One region of the Pannonibacter sp. CBAS1226 genome, then DNA from elsewhere that is predicted to be linked to it. Evidence: riboswitches for the same ligand, from Rfam matches in the RefSeq annotation. Region 1 holds a riboswitch; the other holds the start of a gene.
What was found. Region 1 has a riboswitch for S-adenosylmethionine ahead of AC0CMF_RS08140 (O-succinylhomoserine sulfhydrylase). Riboswitches for the same ligand answer to the same signal wherever they lie in the genome.

Region 1 (14,849 bases):
GGGCGGACTGTCCGTCAGCCCGGACTTCGGCGGCCAGGGCCTGCCGCACACGCTGGCGATGATCATGGCCGAGTACATGTCCTCCGCCAACATGGCCTTTGCCATGTATCCGGGCCTGACGGCCGGCGCCATCGCCGCCCTCACCCTGCATGGCACGGATGCGCAGAAGGAAATCTATCTGCCGAAGATGGTGGCCGGCACCTGGACCGGCACCATGAACCTGACCGAGCCCCATTGCGGCACGGATCTGGGCCTCATCCGCACCAAGGCGGTGCCGCAGGGCGACGGCAGCTATGCCATCTCCGGCACCAAGATCTTCATTTCCGCCGGCGAGCACGACATGGCGGAGAACATCATCCACCTTGTGCTCGCCCGCATCGAAGGCGCACCGGACGGGGTGAAGGGCATCTCGCTCTTCGTCGTGCCGAAATTCGTTCCTGATGCCAGCGGCGCACCGGGCGAGCGCAACGGCGTTTCCTGCGGCTCCATCGAGCACAAGATGGGCATCCACGGCAATGCCACCTGCGTCATGAACTATGACGGCGCACGCGGCTGGCTGGTCGGCGAGGAGCACAAGGGCCTGCGCGCCATGTTCACCATGATGAACGAGGCCCGCCTCGGCGTCGCGGTGCAGGGTCTGGCGCAGTCCGAAGTCGCCTATCAGAACGCCGTCATCTACGCCAAGGACCGCATCCAGGGCCGCGCCCTGACGGGACCGAAGGCGGCGGACAAGGCGGCAGATCCGATCATCGTGCATCCGGACGTGCGCCGCGTGCTGATGTCGATCCGCTCCTTCAACGAGGCCGCCCGCGCTCTGGTGCTGTGGACGGCCCTCAAGGGCGACGTGTCGCACCGCTCCGATGACGAGGCCGAGCGCGTCAAGGCCGATGACATGATGGGGCTGATGACCCCGGTTCTGAAGGGCGTGCTCACCGACACCGGCTTTGCCAATGCGGTGAATGCGCAGCAGATGTTCGGCGGCCACGGCTACATCGCCGAATGGGGCATGGAGCAGTTCGTCCGCGATGCCCGCATCGCCATGATCTACGAAGGTGCCAACGGTATTCAGGCGCTGGATCTCGTCGGCCGCAAGCTTCCGGCCAATGGCGGGCGCGCCGTCATGGCCTTCTTCGAAGAGGTCGGCGCCTTCCTGAAGGCCCACAAGGAAGACGAGGCGCTGGCGCCCTACACCAAACCGCTGAAGCAGGGGCTCGATCATCTGCAGGCCGCGACCATGTGGTTCATGCAGAATGCCATGAGCAACCCGGACAACGCAGGCGCTGGCTCCACCGACTACATGCATCTCTTCGGGCTGGTTGCCCTTGGCTACATGTGGGCGCAGATGGCCAAGGCAGCGCAGGCCAAGATCGCCAGCGGCGAAGAGACGGAGCGTTTCGAGGCCAAACTGACCTTCGGACGCTACTTCATGGAACGGACCATGCCGGAAACGGGCGCGCATCTGGCCCGCATCACCAGCGGTTCCGCCACCATGATGAACCTTGCGGCGGACGCATTCTAAGCCTTTGATACGCCATAGCCCCGGGCGCCATGCCCGGGGCAGCCCCGCCAAAGAAGAGCCCGCCGCTGCGGGCTGGAGGTTTCATGGCCGAGTATGTCCTGCATTGTTTCGCCCAGTCCGGCAACGCCTACAAGGTTGCCCTCATGCTCCAGCTTGCCGGAGCTGAGTGGGAAGCCCGCTTCTGCGACTTCTTCAACGGCGCCACCCGCACGCAGGAGTTCCGCGCCGAAGTGAACGAAATGGGCGAGATTCCGGTGCTGGAGCACAAGGGCCTGAAGCTCAGCCAGTCCGGCGTCATCCTTGATTACCTCGCCGAGGAACTGGGCGAGTTCGGCGCCCACACGGAAGACGAGGCCCGCGAGATCCTGCGCTGGGTGCTGTTCGACAACCACAAGCTCACCAGCTACACCGCAACGCTCCGCTTCCTGCGCCAGTTCGCCAGGACCGGCGAGACGCCGGTAACGGCCTTCTTCGAGGCGCGGGCCAAGTCCGCCCTTGCCATTCTCGACAAGCATCTGGACGGGCGCCGTTTCGTGGCGGCGGACCGGCCGACCACGGCGGATCTGTCCCTGTGCGGCTATCTCTTCTGGCCCGAAGAGATCGGCATCGACTTTACCCCCTATTCCAACATCGCCCGCTGGCTGGATGCGATCCGCGCCCTGCCCGGCTGGGTGCACCCTTATGAACTCATGCCGGGGCACCCGCTGCCCGCCAAGGCCTGACAAGAACCACATCAGGAGGAAACCATGCCCGAGGCCTATGTATTCGACCATGTGCGCACCCCGCGCGGGCGCGGCAAGAAGGACGGCAGCCTGCACGAGGTGACCGCCGTCCGCCTTGCCGCCACCGCACTGGAGGCACTGCGCGACCGCAACAAGCTGGACACCCGTCAGGTGGACGATCTGGTGCTGGGCTGCGTCGATCCCATCGGCGAGGCTGGCGGCGACATCGCCCGTGCGGCGGTGTTTGCTTCCGGATACGACAACTCGGTCCCGGGCATGCAGATCAACCGCTTCTGTGCCTCCGGCCTTGATGCGGTGAATATGGCTGCCGCGCAGGTCATGTCCGGCCAGCATCAACTGGTCGTGGCGGGCGGCGTGGAAAGCATGAGCCGCATCGGCATCGGCGCATCCGGCGGTGCCTGGCCGGTCGATCCGCAGGTGGCCCTGCCCTCCTATTTCATGCCGCAGGGCGTCTCGGCCGATCTCATCGCCACCAAATACGGTTTCACCCGTGACGACTGCGACGCCTATGCGGTGGAGAGCCAGAAGCGGGCGGCGAACGCCTGGGACAAGGGCTACTTCAACAAGTCCGTGGTGCCGGTGAAGGATGTCAACGGCATCACCATCCTTGGCCGTGACGAGCACATGCGCCCCGGCACGGACATGCAGTCGCTTGCCTCGCTCAACGCCTCCTTCGAGATGATGGGCGCCATGGGTGGCTTCGATGCGGTGGCCATTGCCGCCCATCCGGAGCTGGAAAAGGTGCGCCACGTGCATCACGCGGGCAATTCCTCCGGCATCGTCGATGGCGCTGCCGCCGTGCTGATCGGTTCGCGCAAGGCCGGCAAGTCGGCTGGCCTCAAGCCCCGCGCCCGCATCCGCGCCTTTGCCAACATCGGCTCGGAGCCCGCGCTTATGCTGACCGGCCCGGTGGATGTGACGGAAAAGCTGCTGGCCAATTCCGGCATGAAGCTGAAGGACATCGACCTCTTCGAGATCAACGAGGCCTTCGCCTCCGTGGTGCTGCGCTACCGGCAGGCCTTCGACCTTGACCCGTCCGTGGTCAACGTCAATGGCGGAGCCATCGCGCTCGGCCATCCGCTGGGCGCCACCGGCGCCATGATCCTCGGCACGGTTCTTGATGAACTGGAACGCCGCGACCTGAACACTGCCCTTGTCACCCTCTGCATCGGCGCCGGCATGGGCACGGCGACGATCATCGAGCGCGTGTGACAAGAGACCGGAGGAGACAAGCCATGACCTACAAGAACTTCACTCTTGAAACCGGCGCAGACGGCATCGCCCTGATCACCTGGGACATGAAGGACAAGTCGATGAACGTCATCGACCTGTCCGTGATGGACGATCTGGAAGCAATCGTCACCCAGGTGGCCACGGCGGACGCCATCAATGGCGCCATCATCACGTCCGGCAAGGCCGCCTTCTCGGGCGGTGCGGACCTGACCATGCTGGAAGGCCTGCTGAAGGGCTTCCATGCCGAGCGTGCCAAGGATCAGGAAGCGGCCGCAAAGGCGCTGTTCGAGGGTTCCCGCCGCCTCTCGCTGATCTACCGGAAGCTGGAGACCTGCGGCAAACCCTTCGTGGCCGCCATCAACGGCACCTGCATGGGTGGCGGCACCGAGCTGGCGCTCGCCTGTCATGCCCGGGTTGCCGCGGAGGATGACAGCTTCAAGATGGGCCTGCCGGAAGTAAAGGTCGGCCTCTTCCCCGGCGCAGGCGGCACCCAGCGCGTCATGCGCATGACCGATGCGCAGGCCGGCCTTCAGTTCCTGCTGCAGGGCCAGACCCTGCGCGCCGCCAAGGCCAAGCAGATGAGGCTGGTGGACGAGACGGCAGCGCCGAAGAAGCTGGTGGAGACCGCCCGCAAGATGCTGCAGGCTGGCGTCAAGCCGGTGAAGCCGTGGGACGAAAAGGGATTCAAGCTGCCGGGCGGCCCGGTCTATTCCCCCGCCGGTTTCCAGTTCTGGCCTGCCGCCAATGCCATCTACCGGCGTGAGACCCACGACAATTACCCCGGCGCCCGCGCTCTGCTGAAGTCCGTCTTCGAAGGGCTGCAGCTGCCGATGGATCTCGCCCTGCAGGTGGAAAGCCGCTACTTCGCCAATGTGCTGCAGAGCCCCGAAGCGGCGAACATGATCCGCTCGCTCTTCGTCTCCATGCAGGAGCTGAACAAGGGCGCCCGCCGTCCGCAGGACGTGAAGCCGAACAAGATCAAGAAGATCGGCGTGCTCGGCGCCGGCTTCATGGGCGCGGGCATTTCCTATGTCACGGCCAAGGCCGGGATCGACGTGGTGCTGATCGACCGCGATCAGGCCGCCGCCGACAAGGGCAAGGCCCATTCGGACGAGCTGATGAGCAAGGCCGTCTCGCGCGGGCATGCCACGGCGGAGGAAAAGGAAAAGCTCCTCGCCCGCATCACCCCGACGGACAACTATGACCTTCTCGCCGACTGCGATCTGGTGATCGAGGCCGTGTTCGAGGACCGTGAGGTCAAGCGCGTGGTGACGGAAAAGGCCGAGGCGGCGATGAAGGCCCGCGCCATCTACGCTTCCAACACCTCCACCCTGCCGATCACCTCGCTGGCGGAAGCCTCGTCCCGCCCGACGAACTTCATCGGCATCCACTTCTTCTCGCCCGTCGACAAGATGATGCTGGTGGAAGTGATCCTCGGCAAGAAGACCTCCGACAAGGCGCTGGCCATGGCGCTGGACTATATCAAGGCCATCAAGAAGACGCCGATCGTCGTCAACGACAGCCGCGGCTTCTACACCTCGCGTGTGGTCATGACCTATGTCCGCGAAGGCCTGATGATGCTGGCCGATGGCGTTCCGGCGGCCATGATCGAGAATGCGGGCAAGATGGCCGGCATGCCGGTCGGCCCGCTGTCGCTGGGTGATGAAGTGGCGCTGGACCTTGCCTGGAAGATCGTCTCGGCCACCCGCAAGGACCTTGGCGTCAACTATGTGGAAGGCCCGCTCGACAACATCCTTGAGGAGATGGTGGTCAAGCGCGAACGCTTCGGCCGCAAGAACCGCAAGGGCTTCTATGACTATGCAGGCAAGGAAAAGAGCCTGTGGCCCGGCATTCCGGAGGTCGTGGGCAAGCCCAAGGCAGCCGATCACTTCAACATCGAGGAGCTGAAGCAGCGGCTGCTGGTGATGCAGGCGCTGGAAACCGCCCGCATCTTCGAGGAAAAGTGCCTGACGGACGTGCGCGAGGCCGATGTCGGCTCAATCCTCGGCTTCGGCTTCGCCCCCTATACCGGCGGCACGCTGAGCTACATCGACATGATGGGCACCCATGCCTTCGTGGAGCTGTGCAAGAAGTTCACCAAGAAGTGGGGCCCGCGCTTCAAGCCCAACCGCCTGCTGCGCGAGATGGCCAAGACCAACGAGAGCTTCTACGGCAAGTTCCCGCCCAAGGCCGAAGCCGCCGTCACGGCGGATGCAGCCTGACAGGTTCTGCTAGTTAACCTCGACGCCCGGCCATGTGCCGGGCGTTTTGCTTTCTACGCTGTTCACCTACGCGAAGCAGTGATGGAACGGGCATGTCGCGGGGCTGCCCGTCTGGAGAGATCACGGCATGGATGCCATGGTCGAGCCATGGCATGACGGAGCGAGTGGTTGAGGCTTCGAGACAGCTCTTCTGCGGATACGGCCCCACATGCTAGGCGAGATTTCCGCACAAACCTCCCCATTTTCGTCATGCCATGGCTCGACCATGGCATCCAGGCCGTTACCCGTCATCACGAGAAGCGGTGCGCCCTGCCCAAAAAAACAAAACCGCCGCAGCCCTTGCAGGCTGCGGCGGCTCAAAACGTCAAAACTCCAGAGGCTCAGGCGGCCAGCTCGCCGCTGAGGGCCTTGGCGATGAGCGCGCGGGTCTCGGCGATGCCGTAGAGTGCCACGAAGGAGCCGAAGCGCGGGCCCTGTTCGAGGCCCAGCAGCACCTTGTAAAGCGCCTGGAACCAGGCCACCGACACGCCGGGGCCGCCGTCCGGGCTCTTCTTCGTCTGGTCCTGATAGCGCTCGATCTTGCGCGCCACATCCAGCACGGCATCCTGAATGGTGTTGCCATCGGCACCGGCCGGCAGGGCGGCGAGCGATGCATCGAGCGCCTCGAGAGCGGCCCGCTCCACATCGTCCGGTGCACGGAACTGCTTGGACGGCTTCACGAAGTCGTCGAAGTAGCGGATCGCATAGGTGACCAGTTCGTCCAGCTTCGGATGGGTGTCCTTGGTCACGCCCGGCGCATATCGGGTGATGAAGGCCCACAGCACGTCCTTGTTCTCGGCGTTGGAGGCCGAGACGAGGTTCAGCAGCATGGCAAAAGGCACCGGCGAGCCGGTCGCAGGCACGTTGCCGGAATGGATGTGCCAGGCCGGGTTCATCAGCTTCTGTTCCGGCGTCATCTCCGCGAACTTGCCCGCAAAGGCGAGATATTCGTCCACGGCACGCGGGATCACGTCGAAGTAAAGCTTCTTCGCGGTCTTGGGCTTCTGGAACATGTAGAGCGCAAGGCTCTCCGGCGAGGCATAGGTCAGCCACTCGTCGATGGTCAGGCCGTTGCCCTTGGATTTGGAGATCTTGGAACCGTCATCGGCCAGGAACAGCTCATAGACGAAATGCTCCGGCGGGGTGCCGCCCAGCACTTCGCAGATGCGGTCATAGACCGGCATGTTCGGACCATGGTCCTTGCCGAACATCTCGAAATCAACGCTGAGCGCCGCCCAGCGGGCGCCGAAGTCCGGCTTCCACTGCAGCTTCACCTTGCCGCCGGTGACCGGCAGGGTCACGTCGGTGCCGTCCTCATCCTCAAACGTGATGGTGCCTTCGCGGGCGTTCACGTCCTTCATCGGCACGTAGAGCACGCGCCCGGAGAGGGGCGAAATCGGCAGGAACGGGCTGTAGGTAGCGCGGCGCTCTTCACCGAGCGTCGGCAGCATCACGTCCATCAGTTCCTGATACTTCTCGACGGCCTTGAGCAGGATGCCATCCAGCTTGCCGGACTTGTAATACTCGGTCGCGCTGGCGAATTCGTACTCGAAACCAAAGGTGTCGAGGAAGCGGCGCAGCATGGCGTTGTTGTGGTCGCCAAAGCTCTTGTAGTCCCCGCCGAAGGGGTTCGGCACCACCGTCAGCGGCATCTGCAGATAGGGCTTCAGCGCTTCCTGATCCGGCACGTTTTCCGGGATCTTGCGCATGCCGTCCATATCGTCGGAGAAGCACAGCAGGCGGGTCGGGATCTTGTCTTCGGTGAGGATGCGGAAGGCCGTGCGCACCATGGTCGTGCGCGCCACCTCGCCGAAGGTGCCGATGTGGGGCAGGCCCGAGGGGCCGTAGCCCGTTTCGAACAGGACCGGGATCGAGGGATCACGTTTCTCGATGCGCTTCACCAGTTTGCGGGCTTCCTCGAACGGCCAGGCCTTGGAGGTCCGGGCCGCCTCGACAAAAGCGGGCGACAGGTCAAGCGAAGGGAGGGAACGTTCACTCATAATCTCAGATGGTCCGTGATGTTTTCGGGAATCCGGTTCCGTTGCCCGCGAGATCCTGCGGGCGGCCGGAGCGCGGACACTAGAAAAGCCACGGGCTTGCGTCAATCAAACTCTGGAGGCTGGCTGACGGCAGAGACACAAATATTCGCTGCCCTTCTTGAAGGCAGCCTGCCGAAGCATTACCCATTGGGCCTTGAAACTGTTCAACAGGACCGTGCAGCCACAATGAGCAAGCCGTTCAGCATCCAGGAAGCCCTGATCTATGTCATGGTCATCACATCGGCCTCTGATGGGCTGATGACCGACAATGAGCTTGCCACCATCGGCGACGTGACCCGCATGCTGCCGGTGTTTGATGGTTTCGACCCGGCCAACGTGCTGCCCGCAGCCCAGCGCTGCACCCAGTTGCTGCAGGCCGAGGACGGCATGAATGACGTGCTGACCATCATCGCCGAAACCCTGCCGCACCTACTCTATGACACGGCCTATGCGCTGGCTGTGGAGGTGGCAGCTTCCGACATTGCGGTCTCGAAGGAGGAAATGCGCATCCTGCAGATCCTGCGCGACCGGTTCCGCCTCGACAAGCTGACCTGCGCCGCCATCGAGCGCGGCGCCATCGCCCGCTACCGCCTCGCCTGAGAGGCCTCCGGCAGAGCGGGTTTGAGCGGAGTGGGTTTCAGTTCAGAAACCCGCGCCGGTTCGGAGTGTCCAGCGAGAAGGGCGGGATGGAGACATTCATCATGCGCCCGTCCGGCAGTTCCATCAGATAGGCGCCTTCCATGATGCCGGAGGGCGTGGTCAGCGGGCAGCCGGAGGAATATTCAAAGGCCTCGCCCGGCTTGATGACCGGCTCTTCCCCGACCACGCCTGGCCCTTCCACTTCCTGCATCTGGCCGTTGCCGTCCGTAATCAGCCAGTGGCGGCGGCGCAACTGGACCGGCACATCCCCGAGATTGACGATCTCGACGGTATAGCCCCAGACATAGCTCCCCTCTTCCGGCGAGGACTGGTCCGCCAGATAGAAGGGTTCGACTGTGACCTGTATCCCGTTGGTAACGGCCCGGTACATGGCCTTCCGGCTCCTCAACAATTCGTGAAGCGGATCAGGCTGTTGCCGGCTCCGCGTGTCATTTTCAAGATATAGAGCGCCGCAACGCGCCCGAAAAGTGCAAGCGTGCAAATGACTGACGGGGTGGAGTGCTTTCAAGCACTCCACCCCGTCCTGATATCGTCCCGTGCTCAGCGGGCTGCCGCCAGTGCCCGCTCGATATCCTCGAGAAGGTCCAGCGGATCTTCAAGGCCCACGGACAGGCGCAGCATGCCTTCGGTGATGCCCAGTTCCAGTCGCGCCTCTTCGGCAACGCTCTTGTGCGTGGTGGTGGATGGATGGGTGATCAGGCTCTTGGCATCGCCCAGATTGTTGGACAGCTTGATCACTTCCAGCGCATTGGTGAAGGCGAAGGCTGCCGCCTTGCCGCCCTTCAGCTCGAAGGCCAGCATGGTCGAGCCGCCGCGCATCTGCTTGCGGGCGACGGCGGCCTGCGGATGGTCGTCACGGCCCGGATAGATCAGGCGGGCAATGGCAGGGTCGCCCGCCAACCGGTCGGCAATGCGGGCCGCGCTGGAAGACTGCTGGGCAACGCGCAGCGGCAGCGTCTCCAGCCCCTTCAGCAGCACCCAGGCATTGAACGGGCTCATCGCCGGGCCGGTGTGCTTGACCAGCGGCAGCACCTCTTCCTCGATCCACTTGGCATCGGACAGGACGACACCGCCCAGGCAGCGGCCCTGGCCGTCAATGTGCTTGGTGGCCGAATAGACCACAACATCGGCGCCCAGCTTCAGCGGCGACTGGAAGATCGGCGTGGCGAAGACGTTGTCGATGATGACGCGGGCGCCAACGGCATGGGCAATCTCCGCGACGGCGGCGATATCGATCACATCCAGCGTCGGATTGGTCGGACTCTCAAGGAACACGGCCTTGGTGTTCGGCTTCACCGCAGCGCGCCACTGGTCCAGATCCGTGCCATCCACCAGCGTGCTGGTGACGCCAAAACGCGGCAGCAGGGTTTCAACGATGTAACGGCAAGAGCCGAAGAGCGCCTTGGCAGCAACCACATGATCACCGGCCTTGACCGATGCCATCAGCGCCAGATTGACGGCGGCCATGCCGCTGGCGGTGCCGATGGCCGCTTCCGCTTCTTCCAGCTCGCACATGCGCTGCTCGAACATGGCAACGGTGGGGTTGGAATAGCGCGAATAGACATAGCCCGGATCCTCGCCGTTGAAGCGCGCTTCTGCTGCTTCCGCATTGGCGTAGACGAAGCCCTGCGTCAGGAAGATGGCTTCGGAGGTCTCGCCATGCTGGGAGCGGACAGTGCCACCATGCACAAGACGGGTGGCCGGACGCAGGGGGCGGGAGGACGGGGTATCGGATGCGCTCATCGGTCTTCGCTCCAGAAACAAAAAACCGGCCATAAAGGCCGGGTGTTTCTCCCCGGCCTCTTTAGCAACTTCTTTAACGTGGCTGCAAGCCGGCCGGCTCAAATCACCACGGATCCTGTCTGCAAATACGCCTTTCATGGCCGGTGGTCAATCTTTGCCAGCCATGGACCCGCCATGAAAGGGTTGGCCAAGACCCTGCCATCGGCTAATGACAGCGCAGAGGAAGATAACGCCCCTCCCCGGCTCCCCCGGCTCCATGAAAGGCTTGCCATGCGCCCAGACGGCATTCTGCCCGCCCACATGATCGAGGACATGTTCCGCGCCGGAACGATCCGCAGCGAGCTGGCGCCTGTCGACGGCCAGATTCAGCCGGCCAGCCTTGACCTGCGCCTCGGGGGGCTAGCCTACCGGGTGCGCGCCAGCTTCCTGCCGGGCAATGGCGTCGCCGTCGCCGACAAGCTGGATGCCTTCGCGCTGCATACCATCGACCTGACGCGCGGCGCCGTGCTGGAGACGGGCTGCGTCTATATCGTGCCCTTGCAGGAAAGCCTGGCGCTGCCCGATGCCATCTCGGCGACCGCCAACCCGAAAAGCTCCACCGGGCGGCTTGATGTCTTCACCCGCGTCATCACCGATGGCGGGCGCGCCTTTGACACGGTGCCGGCCGGCTACAACGGGCCGCTCTATGCGGAAATCTCGCCGCTCACCTTCCCCATTCTGGTGCGCAGCGGCTCGCGCCTGTCGCAGATCCGCTTCCGCGCCGGTGAGCCGCTGATCCCGGACAGCGAGCTGGAAGGCGTGCATGCGCGCCTGCGCCTTGTCTCCGGCGGCATGGAGCGCATCGGCGGCGGCGTGCAGCTGTCCATCGATCTGGAAGGCTCCGGCGATGGCAGCCTCGTCGGCTACCGCGCCAAGCACCACACGGGCGTCATCGACGTGGATCTGAAGGACGCGCATCACCCGCTCGACTTCTGGGACCCGATCTACCGGCGCGGGGCGGCCGAACTGGTGCTCGACCCGAACGAGTTCTACATCCTCGTCAGCCAGGAGGCAGTGCATGTGCCGCCGGATTTTGCCGCCGAGATGGTGCCCTTCGATCCGCTGGTGGGAGAATTCCGCGTGCATTACGCCGGTTTCTTCGATCCCGGCTTTGGCCACAGCACCGCGGGCGGCACAGGCTCACGCGCCGTCCTGGAAGTGCGCTCGCACGACGTGCCCTTCATTCTGGAGCATGGCCAGACGGTCGGGCGGCTGGTCTATGAGCACATGGCCGAGCGCCCGCATCAGCTCTATGGCGAGGGCATCGGTTCCAACTATCAGGGGCAGGAGCTGAAGCTCTCCAAGCATTTCCGTCCGCTCAGCTGATATCAACTCCCGATGAGCCTAGCTCATCGGGAGTTGCTCAAGTCCGCGCGGCAGGCGCACCGGGCCTGCTATCTCAGACGGCCAGAACCTTGCGGGCAAACTCTGCAACGGCCTTGGCGGTGGCGGTGATGTTACTGTCCCAGGTCGCGGGCGACTGGCCGCGGGGCCCGAGGTCGTGGTTGCCGTCTTCGAGGAACAGGATCTCGCAGGTGCCCGGCAGGGTCACGTCTTCCAGCTCTGCCTGACTGCCGAAGGGGTCACGCTCGCCCTGCGCAATGAAGATGGGGCGGCGGGCCTGTTCCAGCGGCTCAAGGCGCCAGACATCGGACTTGCCCTGCGGGTGGAACGGATAGCCGATGCAGACAACGCCCTTCACACGCCCCGGCAGCGAAGCGCCGGCCGTCAGCATGGCGGCCACACGCCCGCCCATGGACTTGCCGCCAATGAGGAACGGGCCTTCCACCTCACCCATCAGCGCCTGCATGGCCTTCTGATAGGCCCCGACCAGCAGTTCGGCCTTCGGCGGCGGAGCCTTCTTGGCCGTGGTGCGGCGCGCGGCCATATAGGGAAACTCGAACCGCACCACGGCAATGCCTTCGGCCGCGAGGGCTGTGGCAAGCCGGTTCATGATGGCGGAGTCCATCGGCGCACCGGCGCCATGGGCCAGAAGCAGGGTTGCATCCGGCGTGCCTTCCGGGCGGGTCCAGAGAAATTCGGTCATCAGGCTGTCCTGTTGTGGCGGCGGATGGGCTCCGCGCGCAAAGAGTGACCCGGCTTAGCCAGAACCGGCCGGTCTGGCAATGGCTTTGCTGGCGGTCTGAAGCCTCAGTAGAACCCGACCGGAAAATAGCGCAGGTAAAGCTCGCCATAGATGCCCTTGTCCTGCACCTGCCGCAGGGCATAGTTCAGCGCATCCAGCAGCGCCTGCTCATCACGGCGCAAGGCAATGGAAAGCCCGTCGCCAAAATAGCGCGGCTCCAGCCAGGGGCCGGGGGCAAAGCGGCAGCAGCCATCCGCCTCCTTGCTGGCCAGCCAGAAGGACAGCGCCATGCCGTCGCCGAAATGCACATCGGCCTTGCCCTCCTTCAGCGCAGCCCTTGCCTCCCCTGCTGTGGGGAACGGCTCGACGGCAAGGCTCGGAAAGGCAGCCTTCAGAAAGGCCTCGTGGCGGCTGCCGGCTTCCACGCTGATGCGCTTTGCGGATGGCATGTTGGGATCAAAGCTGTCCGTGCCCTGCCCCAGCACGAACCGGGCGGGCAAGCGCATGTAGGTGTCGGAGAAGGCCATCTCCCGCCGCAGAGCTTCCGTCTTGGCAAGGCCGGAGAGAATGGCATCGCCCTCCCCCGCCATCAGCGCATCCGGCAAAGCCTCGAAGGCCTTCACCCGCAAGCTGCAGGAGGCCCCAAGCTCCTCGCAGACCGCCCGCGCCAGATCCACATTGAAGCCGGTCAGGCGTCCTTGCGGGTCACGGAAGGAAAAGGGAGGAAAATCATCCGAGGCGAGGAATTCAATCTTCTCCGGCGGCTGCGCGGGACGTTCGGCCAGCGCGCGCGGATCGCGGAAGTTGGGAATGACAATGGTCATGCCCGCTCCGTTCAGCGGCGAAGGATCCGCAGTTTCCTGAGCTGGTGCCTGGGCTGGTATAAAACCAATCGCAATTGAGACTAAAAAATATAAAACTGTTGATTGTGGGAATATCTTCTGCCGTACTCCTTGCGGGAGCCGGATGAGTGTGTGTCCGGCGGCCTCGGAAGGGGCGGGCGATGTCTGTTGTGGCAGAGGAGACTGCGTCAGACACTGTGAAGCTGCCAAGAATGGCAGCAGACGCCGGCGAAGCTTTCCTGCAGTGTGAATCTCCTTCGCCCCGCCCGCAGGCAGCGGCCCATCAGGCCTCTTCCGAAAACGGGCCAGTCCCGAAAAATGAAAGAGCCGCGCCGCAGCAATTGCTGCAAGAGGAGATGCATGTCCTTGTGTCACGGGGTCTTTCTGCCTCTGCGCTGCGGTCTGCCTGTCAGCTGGCATCCTATCACGGTGTCCATCCCGTGCACTACATGATGCGCAATGCCATCCTCACGGAAGAGGCCTATTACAGCGCAGTGGCGGAAGTCTGCGGCGTTCCCTTTCTGCCAGTCGGCAGCTTCCGCCCGCTGCTGGTCAATGGCCACGTGCTGCAATGCGGCCCGGGTGAAGCCGGGCCGATGATGATCGGTCTCGGCCGGGAGGGGCCGGTCTATGTGGTTGCGCCCGAACCTGAGCACGTCGCCGAACTGCGCGCCTTCTTTCTGCGCCATCCGGACTGGAGTGCGGCCGTGCGCATCGCCACGCCTTCGGCTCTGCGCCACGCCCTGACGGTGCTGAATGCGCCCGCCGGCGAACTGGAAGCGCGCTTTCCCCACATGTCGGCCCGCACCCGCGTGACGCCCCGCCAGCAAATCGGCGCGGCCGCCATGGCCGCAAGCTTTTTCGCCGGCATGGTTCTGCCCTTTGATGTGCAGATGCTGCTGCTGAGCCTTGTTGTGGGCCTCACCTGCATTCTCACCGCAATCGCCCGGCTTTCGAGCGCAAGGCAGGCCCAGGAACGGGCGCGCCTTGCCGCAGAGGAAGCCTTTTTTCCGTCCCAGAGGGCGGCAGCGCAACCTCATGCGCGGCCATTTCAAGAAGAGTGGCCGCTCTATACGGTGCTGGTCCCGCTCTACAAGGAAGCGGCAGTCGTGCCGTCGCTGGTGGATGGCCTTGCCAGGCTCGACTATCCGGCGGACAGGCTCGACATCCGTTTTCTGGTGGAGCAGGACGACCGGGAAACCCGCGTGGCCTTCAGGGGCCTGCTGCGCGAAGGCATGGAAGTGGTGGTGGTGCCGCCGGGCCATCCGCGCACCAAGCCAAGGGCACTGGCCTATGGGCTGGACTCCTCCATGGGCGAGTTCGTCACCATCTATGACGCGGAAGACCGGCCAGAGCCCGGCCAGCTGAAAAAGGCGGTGCGCAAGTTCCGGGAAAGCCCGGAAAGCCTTGCCTGCCTGCAGGCGAGCCTTGTCATCGACAATGCGGAGGAGAGCTTTTTCACCCGCCAGTTTGCCATGGAATATGCCAGCCTGTTCGATCAGGTCATTCCGTGGTTTTCCGGCGAGGAATGGCCCTTTCCGCTGGGTGGCACCTCAAACCATTTCCGCCGCGCGGCCCTCGTTACCGCAGGCGGGTGGGACCCCTACAATGTGACGGAAGATGCCGACCTTGGCCTGCGCCTTGCCCGCTTCGGCTTTTCCAGTGCCGCCCTCGACAGCGCCAC
Region 2 (14,849 bases), 220 kb from region 1:
CATCTACCCGCAAGGGGAAGGGCGGGCGCTGCGCCGTTTCAGCCGCTTTGCGTTGAAGCTTGGCTTCCCCGTTCTGGCCAGCGGCCCCATGCTGCCGGACCCGCCAACCGAGGCGGAACTGCAGGAGGCGCTGAGGCATCACTTCGACGGACTTCCCGAAATGGCTTTCGTCGTGGCGCGGCCTGCGATCATCGATGACCGTCTGCGGCGGCAACTGCCAAAGGCGGAGCTTGCAAGGCGCGAGCGGCATTTTGCCGTGCTCAAAAGCCTCAAATTCTTCAACACACTGGCAGAGAAGGACATCTTCCTTTACTGAAGGTGTACCAGCCGGTTTTCTCCTGCCAGTCCTCGATCTGCCTTCCGCAAACGGAAACGGCTCCAGTGGGGGCTGGAGCCGTTCTTCGGGAGGAGGCAAACAGCTCTCGCTGTCTGCTATTGTGGATATGGGCAGTTTTTGCGAGATTGCCAGAGGCAGGGTAGACAATTTTTACTGGGCAGGCGGGCGGCGCAGGGCCGTGTGTCTGCCATGAGCCAAGGGGCAGCGTCTCGTGTCGGATCTCAAGGGTTTTCTCGACAACAGCTTCACTCTCGAGGGGCTGCCGTCAGAGCTGGCGGACGGGCTCACCCGTCTGGCGCGTCCGATGAAGGTGAACCAGGGAGCGATCCTGTTCGAGACCGGCGATCCGGGCAATGGCTGCTACGCCATTCTGGAAGGTTCCCTCAAGGTCTCCATTCTGTCCGTCGAAGGGGATGAGCAGCTGCTCGCCGTGCTGGGGCCTGGGGATCTGGTGGGTGAACTGGCGCTTCTCGACGGGCGGCCGCGCTCGGCCACCGTCACGGCGCTGAAGGCGGCACGGCTCGCCTTCATCGACAAGTCCGCTTTCGAGCGCTTTGCCGATGAAAATCCGCAGCTCTACCGCCACATGCTGTCCATCGTCGGCAAGCGGCTGCGCCAGTCCAACGATGTTCTGGCCGCCCGTTCCTTCCTCCCGCTGCCGGGCCGCGTGGCTCAGACGCTGATGCAGCTGGCGGAGACCTTCGGCAAGCCGCTGGATAACGGCCGCATCCTCATTCACTACAAGCTCAGCCAGTCCGAGATCGCCAATATGGCAGGCGCTGCGCGCGAGAATGTCAGCCGCGTGCTGAACGACTGGAAGCGGCTCGGCACGATCAGCCGCATTTCCGGCTATTATTGCCTCGAGCGCCCGGAAGTGCTCAAGCAGGCAGCAACCCTCTGATTTTCCTCCCCACCGTCTTTCATGGAGAGCCATGTGACAGCCACTTCGGACGCAGAAACCGAACAGCCAACCGGTGACCTGACCCTTCGCACCATGGCCATGCCGGCCGATACCAACGCCTCGGGCGACATTTTCGGCGGCTGGGTGCTGTCGCAGATGGACCTTGCAGGTGGCATTGCCGCCGGCCAGCGCGCCAGTGGCCGCGTTGTGACCATTGCAATCGACCGGATGAAATTCATCCGTCCGGTGCATGTGGGTGATGTGCTGTGCATCTACACCCGCGTTGGCCGGATCGGCCGGTCCTCCATGGAAATCAACATGGAAGCCTGGGCCCTGCGCCACCGCTATGGCCAGCGGGAAAAGGTGACCGAAGCGATGTTCACCTTCGTCGCCGTGGATGAGGATGGCCGTCCGCGTCCGGTTCCGGCGGAGTGCTGAGGTCAGCTCCGGGTGAGCCGGGCTCATTGAGGGGCGGTCAAGCCCGTGCGGCGCCTGAGCGATTTCAAGGCGTGATGCGTCGGCATCGAAAGCCTTGGCATCAGTCCATTGGTGAAAGCCTCTCCACTTTCGTCTTGCCATGACGAACAGAAAGAAGAAGCCGGTCAGGCAGTCCTGACCGGCTTGTGGCCTGTTTGGGGGCAGGCGGAACAGCACGAAGCGCAAGGCTTTTCAGCCATGGCACGTGAAAATAGCGTGGTTCGGGAACGGGTTCCGCGGCGGTTCAGCCGGGAAAGCTCTGCCGGGCGCGACGCTCGAGATCGGCGTAAAGGCTCTCGTCGACCGCTTTGGAACAACCTGTGTTCCACAGTGCGATCAGCCCTTCCACCCGTGTCTTGCGCATCTCTGAGGTCAGCGGCGCATGTGTACGGCGGAGCGCGGCGGTCAGTTTCAACTGACGCAGGCGCTGCAGGACATAAAACTCCGAGGCGGTCAGGGAAGAACGGGCGGCAGGTGCGGCCAGGTCCTTCAGCTGTGCCCCGGCCAGGACAATCTGGACGGATGCGTTCACGGCGTTACTCTCTCTTCTCGACATTAAAAAATCCTCCTTCGGTTGCCCGAGGAGGACTGGCGCATTGACGTTCTGACCGCTTGGTTGCCCTGGGTTTCCCCATGGCCACATCCCTTTGCGGGGACCACCTTGCCCGGCCGGGCAGGTTGGCGAGGGCGCCAGCCCTTCTCTTGATGATGCGGGCTTTATGGCACAAACCTTTTGCGGGGTCAATCAGCGGGAATTTCACGTCTGCCTCCCGCTCTGCGTCTAGCTGACAGAGCGAAAATCCGGCCGAGCCGCCGCCCTTTCCGGGAGAGTCAGATGCCCCAGCAGACCGATGCCACCTTGCAGATGATCGATGCGAACAATGCGGGCTTCGGCACCGTGCGGCTGGATCCGCGGGCGGAAAGCAGCAACTACGAGGACCATCTCGTGTTGCAGGGCACTCAGTTGCCAAGCACCTATTACGGATTGGCGGGGTCGGACAATACGACCCGGTTCAGGCCGTTGCATCAGGCTGGCTTTCTGGCGACTACGGCCCGCACGCGCGTCTATTTTGCGGTGGCGGGGATGATCAATCAGATCACCAACCCGCGTACGGCGCTTTCGTCCAGTCTTCAGCAGGTTCAGGGGCCGGTCTACAAGAGCAAGTATTATGTCTTTGTCCGCCTCGGCGTTTCCCTTGCTGATTTTCAGGCGACGATTGCCGCCATGATTGCAAATGCGCAGGCGATCACGACAGGCGATCTGGTGGACATCAATGGGCGGTCGCAGGCAACGGGCCCGACCGGCCTCTACTATGTGAATGCAGGGGCGCTTGAGGGCACATTCTGGGCGCGCAAGAATGCAGGTTGGGAAAGTTCGTTCTTTCCATCCAAGATCAACAAGCGCCTCCGGCCGCTCTGTCTGATGGATTTCCGCATTCAGCCCAATCAGGTTGCGACGGCGCAGGGCACGGGAGCTGCCTATGCCGCCAGCATTGCGCTGGTGCCCACGGCGCGCAACCAGGTGCATACGGGCCATACGCTGATGACACCAGCCGCGCTTGCCAACTGGTACGCCGGCCAGAACTTTGCCTCTCTGGCTGGCAATGTGGCTGGTGCCACGATCTGGAACAAGTATGACTGGCTTGGCCAATACCAGCAGAATGCGTCCTTTGCGACGAACAACTATGATGTCGCAGGTCCGCAAATCGCCAGCGGTAACGAATATTACGCCCGTGAGTTCTTCAATCTGTTCCCGGTGACGAACCCGAATGCCAATGCGAAGACCGCGCAAAGCCAGTCCATCGTCTCGATGATCGATGGCTTCGTGAACAATTGAGTGTTCGCACTCAATAATGCGGCGGGCGGGTGACGGGATGGGCGGAAATGCCCGTCTCGATCAGTTCGTCGATCTGGTCCGTCATTTCCCTCAGCTTGCGCGTCAGCCGCTCGATCTGCTTGCCCTGCTCGATGACCACGGCGTTGAGGTCGTCGATGGTGCGGATGGCATGGGCAAGGCCGATTTCCAGATTCACGACGCGGTCTTCATCCATCATGGCAAGGGCCTCTCGTGATATGTGGCCGCTTCTCAGCCGCAGGTTTGGAAATTCTGACAGGGTACGGTCTTGGCAGGGCGGACAGGATGCTTAAGTTAGACAAGCGGGGTGCTCTGCCTCGCGTCTTATCTCCCCTCCCGCCCTTTGGCACAAGAGCGAAAGCCCGAACATGACAAGCCTTGCGGATTTTCCGATCACCCGGAAGTGGCCGGCCCAGCATCCTGACCGTATCCAGCTTTACTCCCTGCCGACGCCGAATGGCATCAAGGTCAGCGCCTTCCTGGAAGAAGCGGGCCTTGCCTATGAGCCGCATCTGGTGGATTTCGGCTCCAGTGACCAGATGACGCCCGAGTTCCTGTCGCTGAACCCGAACAACAAGATCCCCGCCATCATCGACCCCAATGGCCCGGACGGAAAGCCTTTCGGCATCTGGGAATCGGGTGCCATCCTCATCTATCTGGCGGAAAAGACGGGCCAATTCCTGCCGGAGGATCCGGCCGGGAAGTATGAGACCATCCAGTGGCTGATGTGGCAGATGGGCGGTCTTGGCCCCATGTCCGGCCAGCTCGGCTTCTTCCACAAATTCGCGGGCCGCGAATATGAGGACCGCCGCCCGTTCGAGCGTTACCGCGACGAGGTGAAGCGCCTGCTGGGTGTGCTCGATCAGCGTCTTGAGGGCCGCGAGTTCATCATGGGCGCGGACTACACCATCGCCGACATGGCCTCATGGCCCTGGCTGCGCACCCTCTCCGGCTTCTATGAGGCAGCAGAGCACGTGGACCTTGCCACCCGCAAGAACGTGCTGCGCTGGTTCGAAGCCTGCATGGCCCGCCCGGCCAGCCAGAAGGCGGTCAATATTCCGGCGCGGGGCTGAGAAACAAGGATCAGTCCGGCCCGGCGCGAAGGCCGGGCCGGTCTTCATGACGCCGATCACGCAAAGATCTGCCACCAGGGGGCCCAGCCGGCCGTCTTCATCTGAGTAGGAGACACCTGCGCCGTCTTCTGGTTGATCTGGCCCGTCAGCGTCAGCTGTGTCTGCAGCGTTGTGGCATTGATCATCGTGCAGCCGAAATCGGCCGGGTTTTCGTCCGAAAAGCTGTTGTAGAAAACGTAGAGCCCGATGGCCGGGCTATCGCCGAAGTAGCCGTTCTTTGTGGTGGCAATCAGCGTGTTCATCTGGTTGATGTCGATCGTGTAGAACGGGAACCTGTTCACGACATCGAGTTTCTTCGCCTGCACCAGCAGGACGGAGCCCTTGTAGTTCCAGATCCAGTCGCCGCCGAATTCGATCTCCAGCTTGGCGCCTTGAAGGCTTGTCGTGCCGAGACCGAGATTCTGGCCGGTCGACTGATCATTGATCACGGCGAGATTGACACTCGTGATCGCGTCTTCCCGGATCACCTCGCCCAGATTGGATGAGGCCTTCATGATGTTGTAGGTCCAGGTGGACTGGGTCTTGAGAACGTCGGTAAGAGACATGGACTGCTCCCTGCGCTGGTCTGTCTCTTGCCTTGACGCAGGCAGGGCAGGGCGCGTGAGCATCCCGCCTCACTTCAGCGGAAACATCTCGTACCAGGGCCGGGCGCCCGCATGCCGGGCCTCCTCAAGCGTGACGATGGCCGGGCGGAGCGTCAGCCGGTTGCGGTTGAACAGGAAGTCCTGCATCCGCCGCGCATCGATGAACAGGCAGCCTTCGTTCATGCGGTGCTCTGGCCCGGTAAAGCTGGTGTAGAGCACGAAGACCGGATGCACGTGCCGGTGGCCGTGTGAGGCGGCTTCTGCCGCCGCGATCAGGCTGCGGATGCCGTCAACCTCGAAGGGAAAATAGCTCAGTCCCAGATGCCGCTCGCGCTCCAGCCGCAGGGCGCGCACCAGATAGTGCCGGTCCTCCAGGCTCCACGCCCAGCTCGCCCCCAGATCCTCCGCAAGGCCGGGGTCCTCCTGCCAGGCTGTCACCAGCCCGATCTTGGCCGACCGCGTCATCTGGTGGATCGTCACCAGATTGACCGTCGTCAGAAACGGCTCCGCCACATGCGCCCCAAGATGGGCGGTGGCTTCCATGAAGTCCGAGGTCCAGACCGACCTCTCGGCGAGAATTTCCTGAATATTCATGACCATCCCGGCCCCAACTGCCCTGCCTTGAAGGACGCTTGCGGGGGAGGGATGTGAATATAATCCGGTAGGGGATTTGTGGGCGGCCATGCAAAAAGGGCGGCCCGAGGACCGGCCTTTCCGTATTTCGAGGCTGATGGACTTCTTAGAAGTCCATGCCGCCCCCCAAACCCGCGCTAGCGGGTTCAAGACTTAGTCTGATGGGCGGCCATGCAAAAAGGGCGGCCCGAGGGCCGCCCTTTCCGTATTTCGAGGCTGATGGACTTCTTAGAAGTCCATGCCGCCCATGCCGCCCATGCCGCCGCCCGGCATTGCCGGAGCGTCCTTCTTGGGCAGCTCGGCAACCATGGCGCCGGTGGTGATCAGCAGACCGGCGACGGAAGCGGCGTCCTGCAGGGCAGTGCGCACGACCTTGGTCGGGTCGATGATGCCGGCTTCGATCATGTTGACATAGGTCTCGGTCTGAGCGTCGAAGCCGAAGGAGACGTCGTTGTTCTCCTGGATCTTGCCGACGACGATCGAGCCTTCCACGCCGGCGTTCTCGACGATCTGACGGATCGGGGACTCAAGAGCGCGCAGGACGATCTTGATGCCGGCCTGGATGTCAGCGTTGTCGGAGGACAGCTTCTCGACAGCAGCCTTGGCGCGCAGGAGCGCGGTGCCGCCGCCCGGGACGATGCCTTCTTCGACGGCCGCACGGGTCGCGTTCAGGGCGTCGTCGACGCGGTCCTTCTTTTCCTTCACTTCGATCTCGGTTGCACCGCCAACGCGGATGACGGCGACGCCGCCAGCCAGCTTGGCCAGACGCTCCTGCAGCTTCTCGCGGTCGTAGTCCGAGGTGGTTTCCTCGATCTGCGCCTTGATCTGTGCAACGCGGCCAGCGATGTCGTCCTTGGAGCCAGCGCCATCAACGATGGTGGTGTTTTCCTTGGAGATGGAGACCTTCTCGGCGCGGCCGAGCATGTCGAGCGTGACGCTCTCCAGCTTGATGCCGAGGTCTTCGGAGATCACCGTGCCGCCGGTCAGGATGGCGATGTCTTCCAGCATGGCCTTGCGGCGGTCGCCGAAGCCCGGAGCCTTGACGGCAGCGATCTTGAGGCCGCCGCGCAGCTTGTTGACGACGAGGGTCGCCAGAGCTTCGCCTTCGACGTCTTCAGCGATGATGAGGAGCGGCTTGCCCGACTGCACCACAGCTTCGAGAACCGGCAACATGGCCTGCAGGTTGGAGAGCTTCTTCTCGTGCAGGAGAATGTAGGGCTTCTCCAGTTCGGCGAGCATCTTCTCGGCGTTGGTGACGAAGTACGGGGACAGGTAGCCGCGGTCGAACTGCATGCCCTCGACGACTTCCAGCTCGGTCTCGAGAGACTTGGCTTCCTCGACGGTGATCACGCCCTCGTTGCCGACTCGCTGCATGGCTTCGGCAATGTCCTTGCCGACCTGCACGTCGCCGTTGGCGGAAATGGTGCCGACCTGAGCGACTTCTTCAGAGGTGGTGATCTTCTTGGAAACCGAGACCAGGTACTTCACGGCTTCGGCAGCAGCGAGGTCGATGCCGCGCTTCAGATCCATCGGGTTCATGCCGGCGGCAACAGCCTTGGCACCTTCCTTGACGATGGACTGGGCCAGCACGGTGGCGGTGGTGGTGCCGTCACCGGCGATGTCGTTGGTCTTCGAGGCCACTTCGCGCACCATCTGGGCGCCCATGTTCTCGAACTTGTCTTCCAGCTCGATTTCCTTGGCAACCGACACACCGTCCTTGGTGATGCGCGGAGCGCCGAAGGCCTTGTCGAGGACCACGTTGCGGCCCTTCGGGCCGAGGGTCACCTTGACAGCGTTTGCGAGGATATCGACGCCACGCAGCATTTTTTCGCGGGCATCAGCACCGAACTTTACGTCCTTGGCAGCCATTTTATCGTCTCACTCTAATTTGGGTTGATGTCAGTGAAATCCGGAGGTCCGCCTGATCAGGCGATCACACCCATGATGTCGGATTCCTTCATGATCAGCAGGTCTTCACCGTTGATCTTGACTTCGGTGCCGGACCACTTGCCGAAGAGCACGCGGTCACCAGCCTTAACGTCAACCGGGATCAGTTCGCCGTTGTCCTTGCGGGCACCAGCGCCGACGGAGACGACTTCGCCTTCCTGCGGCTTTTCCTTGGCGGTGTCCGGAATGATGATGCCGCCGGCGGTCTTCTCTTCGGAGGTTACGCGACGAACAACGACACGGTCGTGCAGCGGACGAAACGTCATTTGGCTCTTTCCTCTCATGCGGCGTGCCCCCATATGAAGCAGCACGCAATCCATAATGTTGATGGCTCGAGAGATCGCGGGTTGCCCCGCGTCTTGTTAGCACTCCTCAACAGCGAGTGCTAACAGCCCCCGATTTAGGAGCGCCTGCGGGCCTTGTCAATGCCGGACCAAACGAAAAAATCCTCCGGCTGATTGGCCGGAGGACTCGGGTTTTCGGACTTTCGGGGGTCTTGCGCCGCTCTGCCTGCGCTCACATGGCGGCAGAACGCTCCGACCAGGACTGCTTCTTGCGGTAGATGGTCGAGGGGCTGATCTCGAGCGCTGCAGCAGCCAGTGCGATATTGCCGTCAAAGGCATCCAGCGCGTCCTCGATGATCCGCCGCTCCTGCGCCCAAAGGGGCTCTATGGCAGCCAGCGGCCGGGCGCCGCGTGCGGGGCGGCGGCGCTCGCGGGCTTCATCGCTGCCGAGCCGGGCGCGGGCCGAGGCCTCCCGGATGAAATGTGGCAGCATGTCATAGGTGACCGCCGTGCCGTTGTTCATCACCACGATCTGCCGGATGGTGTTTTCCAGCTGGCGCACGTTGCCGGGCCAGGCATAAGTCTCAAGCCGCGCTTCCGCATCGGCATCAAAGCCGCGGAAGGATCTGCGGTCCTCTCCGGCAAAGCGGGTCAGGAACTCCAGTGCCAGCGGCAGGATGTCCTCGCGCCGTTCGCGCAGGGGCGGCAGATGCACGGGCAGCACGTTCAGCCGGTAATAAAGGTCTTCGCGCAGACGGCCTGTTGCGACCTCCGCCAATGGATCGCGGCTGGACGAGCACATGATACGCAGGCTGGACGGCGCGCCGTCCTCCGGCTTCGCCAGCCCCTTGTCCTGAAGCAGCAGCAGAAGCTTGGCCTGAAGCGACAGGTCCAGCTCGTTCACCTCATCAAGGAACAGCGTGCCCCCGGCCGCCTGTGCCGTGGCGCCAGGATAGGCCTCGCTGCCATCACCGAACAGCTCCGTGTCGATCCGCTCCACCGAAAGCCCGGCGCAGTTGATAGAGACAAAGCGGTTGCCGGCCCGGCCGGACAGAACGTGGATCGCTTCGGCACACAGGCTTTTGCCCGTGCCGGATTCACCCGTGATGAAGACCGGGGCATCAGACGGCGCAAGACGGCCGATCTGATTGTAGACGCCCGTCATCAGCTGTGATGTGCCGGTGAAGCGGCCGATGGGCGCGCGGGAGGCCGGATCCATCTGGCGCATGGCCGGGGTATCCCGGCGTGCGGACTGTGGCTGAAGCTGCGGGCGGCGGCCATCGAGCTGGGCCTGCACCTTGCTCATCAAGGCATCCAGCGTGAAGGGCTTGGCGATGAAGTCGTGTGCTCCGGCGCGCATGGCATTCATGGCCTGCGTGACGGAACCGTGGGAACTGGTGGCGATGATGATCGCACCGGGGCTGCGCACGGCAAAACGGGCAAGCGCCTCGTCTCCGCCGGCCGTCTCGATGTCGATGATCAGCACATCGGCCGAAGCGTCGCTCAGCGCATCGAGGCACTGGCGCGGGTCCGAATAGACCAGCGGCTCGGCAACAGCACCGCTCAGCCGCGCACAGACCGTGGCTGCACGGGTTGCATCCGCCGGGCTTGCGTCAAGAACGCGCACATGAATGGACCTTGTGAGGTCCGGAAGGCTCCCCATCCCCGGGTTACTCCCGCTCTTGTCAGATGTCTTCAGGCAGGTCTTGTCTGAACTGTCGGCTGAGTGTTGTGCAAACGTGGTAAACAAAGCGTTGTCAGCCTCGTAAATAGTGACGGCAACGCCATCCAATCGGCCGGGGGCTCAGGGTTTCATGGTTGATTTCTCTGCGGGATTTTCTCCGGCGCCGTGCGGCCCCGGCCAGAGCCACACCATATGATGGTGCTTTCGATGACTGGAACCGGCTAAAGGTGTGCGGCGGCGTAACCTGCGGCGAAGGCGATCGCCATCAGCGGAAAGAACACCGCCGGGCGCAGCAGAACGGCCGGAAAGCTGCGCGCTTGCGGTGTTTCCAGCAACTTTGCGGAAGAGGTGGGAGGCGTAAGCGCTGGATCGGCGGGGAGGGGCGGTTCTGACCCTGCCTCCGGCTTCGTTTCGGGGGCAGTTCCGGATTCCGGCACGGGCATGAGGTGAAAGCCGGGCTGGTAACTGCCCCTGGGGATGATGATGCGCACCGGATCGCTGTGTCCGGTGCCCGCATAATAATCCTCAAGGCGTTTGCGCAGTCTTGCCGCCTCCACCCGGACGATCGGGTCTGTGGCAGGGTTGAAACTGTCGTCCCGCCCCAGTGCCTGCGTGGCGATGGTGTAGCCCTTCAGGGGGACCGGCGGATCGGCGATGGAGGCTTCCACCACGAAGGTCAGGAACTGGCGCAGCTGCTGGGATGCCGAGAACTCCGGACTGCCGGTGATCTTGTGCAGGGCGAGGCGGACGAGGTCACGGTTGACGGCTGGCTGCGGGCTGTTGCCGGTGCCGGATGCGGGCCGAACGGTACCGCCTGCGCGGGCAAGGCGCGCTTCCGGTTCCCGTTCACTGGCCGACTGTCCTTCCACTCCGCCAATCTCCCCGCTTGTTCAAGAGATAGCGGGCCTCCCGTTTCAGCCCCTGGGGATAAGGCTATGGCTCTCGCAGCGAATTGCAAGGGTTTTTGCGGCTGGCCGTTGTTGCGTTGCAGGAAGGCCGCAGCGCCGCACTGTTAACCATTATTAATGCGCTTTAATGAGAACTAGGCAAAGTTTTCCCCGTAAAGGCGGGTTTGCGGAGTCGGAACTACAGCGGCTTTCGGGCAAAATCGTTAACAGAGTATTGATTCGGGGTAGTGCGGCCAAAGGCATGGGGCGTTTAGCGACCATCATCATTCTGATCTGTATGGGCGTGATTGCCCTGTCGGCCGCCGCTGTGCTCGTTTATCAGTTTGGCCGTCCGCCGGGGGAAGCGCTGTCGCTGTCGCTTGCGCTGATGTGCACCATGATCGTGGTGCAGGTGGTGCTGGGCCGTGGCCGCGACCGGGGCGAGGTCAGCGACGTTGTCGAACGTCTGGAAGACCGGCTGCTGGAGCTGGATGAGGACGTCAACAACCTCGAAGGCCGTCTGACGGGCGTCGAACACACCATTCCGCGCCGCACCCGTGAGGAAATCGATCCGTTGTTTGCCGAGATCGAGGTGCTGGGTACGCTGGTCAAGCAGATGGCGGAAGCCATGTCCGACATGGAAACCCGCATCGAGGACCAGCGCGCCATTGGCGGCCCGGCTCCCGTGCAGGGCCTTGCCTATCATGGCCAGCCTTATGAGCAGGCGCCGCAGCACATGCAGCCGCAGCTGGCTGCGCCCCAGCAGCCTCAGTATCAGCAGCCGGCCTACGCCCAGCAGCCTTATTATCAGGATGCGCCCCAGCAGCCGCAGGCCTATGCCGCGCAGCAGCAGCCGGCCTATCAGTCGCAGCATCAGGGGCATCACGCTCCCGAGCCGCAGCGCCAGCCGGAGCCGCAGCACGCGCCGCACCAGCCGCATCAGCATCAACCCGAGCACATGCCCGGCGGGCGGATCGAGCCTGTGTTCGGCGGTTTCGAGCAGCCCGGCTTCCGCAACGAGCCGGAGCCGGCTCGTCCGGCATTCCAACCGCAGGCCCCGGTTTCGCAAAAGACCGATCCGGCCATGCGCGAAATGATCCGCTCGGCGCTGAATGCCAACCGGGTGGATCTGTTCCTGCAGCCGATCGTCACCCTGCCGCAGCGCCGGGTGAAATATTATGAAGCCTTCACGCGCCTGAGAGACGGCAACGACCAGGTTCTGGAGCCGGCCGTCTTCCTGCCGGAGGCGATCCGCTCGGGCCTCATCCCGCGCATCGACAATCTGCTGCTGTTCCGCTCCGTGCAGGTGATCCGCCGCCTGACGACACGCAACCGCGATGCAGCCCTGTTCTGCAATGTCTCCTCCATTTCGCTGGCGGACGAGACGTTCTTTCCCGGCTTCCTGGAGTTCGTGCGCAACAACAAGAGCTTCAGCGACCTGCTGATCCTCGAGTTCACGCAGGACGATGTGGCGCAGATGGGCGTTGTGGAGATGGAAAGCCTCGGCGCTCTCGCCGAGATCGGCTTCCATTTCTCCATCGACCAGATCCATGACCTGAAGATGGACTTCAAGTCACTGGCCGAGCGCGGGTTCCGCTATGCCAAGCTGCATGCGGATTATCTCATCGGCCGCCGCAGCTCCGATCACGGGCATATCCATCCGGGCGATTTCGGCAATCTGCTGCACCGCTACGGCATGACGCTGATTGCCTCGCATGTGGAGACGGAATCGCAGGTGCTGGAGCTTCTGGACTTTGATGTCTCCATGGCGCAGGGGCATCTCTTCTCCCCGCCGCGCCCCGTCCGCGCCGAAGTTCTCCAGGGCATGCCTGCACCCGCGCCGCGTAAGCGCGCCAGCTGATGATGACGCCGCGCAAGCGGCTCGAGTTGTTTCCTCTGAGCATCCACCCGCGCCGTCCCGGCCTTGTGCCGGGACCTGTCAGGGATCCGAGGCCGTGACCGCCTGACGGGTCCCGGATCTTCGCTACGCTGCGTCCGGGACGGCGCGGTGTGGGCGGCTGGCTTTCCGGAAACAGAATGGCACCAAACAAAAAAGCGCGCCGGCCGGGGCCAGCGCGCTTCTTGGGATCTCTGAATGATCTTTGGGGCCTGATACTTATTCGCCGACTTCGTTGGCCGGTTCTGCCTGCAGCATGCCGTAGCGCTCTTCGCCGATGCGGCCGAGCAGCTCAAGCTGGGTTTCGAGGAAGTCGATGTGGCCTTCCTCGTCCTTCAGCAGCTCTTCGAACAGCTGCATGGAAACGATGTCGCCTTCCTCACGGCAGATCTCGCGGGACTTGGCGTAGGAGGTGCGGGCGTCATATTCGCCGGCAAGGTCACACTCGAGCACTTCCTTGATGGTCTGGCCAATCCGCAGGGGAGCCAGCTTCTGCATGTTGGGATGGCCTTCCAGGAAGATGATGCGCGACGTGATCTTGTCCGCATGCTGCATCTCTTCGATCGACTCGGCGCGCTCCTTCTTGGCGAGGCGCGTATAGCCCCAGTCATCCAGCAGGCGGTAATGCAGCCAATACTGGTTGATGGCGCCCAGTTCGAGGAACAGGGCCTCGTTGAGGCAGTCGATGACCTTGGGATTGCCCTTCATGATGAGACTCACTTCATTCAGCGGGGTTGAACTGGATCTACATTAGAATAATTCTACAGTGGCTGTCCAGCCCCTCCGGTTGAGGTTCCTCATTTTTCCCGTTGGTATCTTCACAATGGGTGTCAACGGAAGGATGGCCCATGGCACCAGCAGGTCAGTGAATAGCGCCGCCCGCTTGAGACCGGGGTAACCCGGTGCAGCATGAAGCTGGCAAAAAGCGTCGCAGAGCCCTGTTCTCTCGGTGCTGACCATTTGGTGCTGCCCAGATCAAGATCGAGGCTGCCGCCGTCATAGAGCGCGGGCGGTGTCAGCTGAACAACGATGGTGAGCTTGCGCTGGCGGGCGATGGCGCCGTCGCCGATGTCGGAATGCCAGTCGTAGTGGCCTTCATCCGTCTCGTCATAAGCGGCGACCTGCAGCCGCTCCTTGAAATCGGTGATGTCGAACTGAAAGGCCTCGCGGTTGGCCGCAGCGACCGTTGCAAGAATGCGGTCCATGACAAAGGCAGCGCTGCCTTGATCATCGAGCCAGGAGATCCGTGCGCGGCGGATGGTGTGCTGCACACCGCCGACCAAGCCCCCGTCCGTCATCTCCGCATTCTCGGCGAGGGCTATGATCTCTGCGCATTCGGCAGGGGTGAAAACGTCCTTCACAGTATGCTTGAACATGTGCCGATGACTTTCTGATCGACGCGAAATGGTGCGCGATCAATCCTGACGGCATGGAAAAAGCAAGAGGAATCGCAAAGCCTTGATCGATAAGGGAAAATAGCCGCGTTCGCAGGGCCTCACCGGCGGGCGTGCGAGATGATCTTGCGCATCACGGTCGGCAGGGCTTCGCCCTCCACATCGCCCGGTTCTGACCACCAGCAGCCTTCGGGCAGGGGCGTGCCGGCAGGCAATGTGGCGCTGTAGACGGTCACCTCCAGATGGAAGTGGGTGAAGGTGTGGGTGGCAACGCCCAGATGCTGGTGCCAGCGGGCCTTGACGGGGGCGGCTGAAAGCGCCGTCTCTTCGGCAAAATCCGTGCTCCAGACCGTGCCGGGCACTTCGGCCATGCCGCCCAGAAGCCCTTTGGGCGGGCGCTTGCGCAGGGTCAGCGCGCCATCGCCATCCCGCAGCATGACAAAGGCTGCGCCCCGCCGCGTCGGCTTTTCCGCCTTGGCCGCCTTGCGGGGCAGGGTGTCTGCAATGCCCTGACGGCGGCCCTCGCAAGGCGCGCTCCAGGGGCACAGGGCGCACGCGGGTCGGCGCGGGGTGCAGATGGTGGCGCCCAGATCCATCACGGCCTGGGCAAAGTCGCCCGGCCTTTTTTCAGGGGTCAGCGCATCCATCGCCGCACGGATGGCGGGCTTTGCGCCGGGCAGCGGCTCTTCGATCAGATGCAGCCGCGACAACACCCGCTCCACATTGCCGTCCACCACGGCAGCGCGCTGGTCAAAGGCAATGGCGGCGATGGCTGCCGCCGTATAGGGCCCGATGCCGGGCAGCGCCTTCAGGCCTTCCTCGGTCTCGGGAAAACG

Region 2: it holds a riboswitch for S-adenosylmethionine, as region 1 does, so the genes downstream of both, AC0CMF_RS07060 (hypothetical protein) here and AC0CMF_RS08140 (O-succinylhomoserine sulfhydrylase) in region 1, are expected to answer to the same signal.

What each region holds. Positions count from the first base shown of each region.
Region 1 covers NZ_JBVOUO010000002.1:227,713-242,561, reverse strand. Annotated here, with positions in the region: gene AC0CMF_RS08175 (acyl-CoA dehydrogenase C-terminal domain-containing protein) at 1-1,519, shown strand, start outside; gene AC0CMF_RS08170 (glutathione S-transferase family protein) at 1,603-2,241, shown strand; gene AC0CMF_RS08165 (acetyl-CoA C-acetyltransferase) at 2,266-3,474, shown strand; gene AC0CMF_RS08160 (3-hydroxyacyl-CoA dehydrogenase NAD-binding domain-containing protein) at 3,498-5,717, shown strand; gene AC0CMF_RS08155 (lysine--tRNA ligase) at 6,098-7,756, opposite strand; gene AC0CMF_RS08150 (tellurite resistance TerB family protein) at 7,982-8,395, shown strand; gene apaG (Co2+/Mg2+ efflux protein ApaG) at 8,433-8,825, opposite strand; gene AC0CMF_RS08140 (O-succinylhomoserine sulfhydrylase) at 8,996-10,198, opposite strand; SAM riboswitch at 10,239-10,318, opposite strand; gene AC0CMF_RS08135 (2'-deoxycytidine 5'-triphosphate deaminase) at 10,469-11,563, shown strand; gene AC0CMF_RS08130 (alpha/beta family hydrolase) at 11,637-12,284, opposite strand; gene AC0CMF_RS08125 (transporter substrate-binding domain-containing protein) at 12,389-13,147, opposite strand; gene AC0CMF_RS08120 (glycosyltransferase) at 13,615-14,849, shown strand, end outside.
Region 2 covers NZ_JBVOUO010000002.1:4,224-19,072, forward strand. Annotated here, with positions in the region: gene AC0CMF_RS07045 (ChbG/HpnK family deacetylase) at 1-316, shown strand, start outside; gene AC0CMF_RS07050 (Crp/Fnr family transcriptional regulator) at 549-1,238, shown strand; gene AC0CMF_RS07055 (acyl-CoA thioesterase) at 1,260-1,676, shown strand; gene AC0CMF_RS07060 (hypothetical protein) at 1,960-2,247, opposite strand; SAM-I-IV-variant riboswitch at 2,318-2,429, opposite strand; gene AC0CMF_RS07065 (hypothetical protein) at 2,551-3,552, shown strand; gene AC0CMF_RS07070 (SlyX family protein) at 3,563-3,769, opposite strand; gene AC0CMF_RS07075 (glutathione binding-like protein) at 3,939-4,643, shown strand; gene AC0CMF_RS07080 (hypothetical protein) at 4,700-5,248, opposite strand; gene AC0CMF_RS07085 (hypothetical protein) at 5,318-5,881, opposite strand; gene groL (chaperonin GroEL) at 6,149-7,789, opposite strand; gene groES (co-chaperone GroES) at 7,846-8,133, opposite strand; gene AC0CMF_RS07100 (sigma-54-dependent transcriptional regulator) at 8,384-9,814, opposite strand; gene AC0CMF_RS07105 (hypothetical protein) at 10,057-10,704, opposite strand; gene AC0CMF_RS07110 (EAL domain-containing protein) at 10,985-12,583, shown strand; gene bfr (bacterioferritin) at 12,839-13,327, opposite strand; gene AC0CMF_RS07120 (2OG-Fe(II) oxygenase) at 13,450-13,995, opposite strand; gene mutY (A/G-specific adenine glycosylase) at 14,115-14,849, opposite strand, start outside.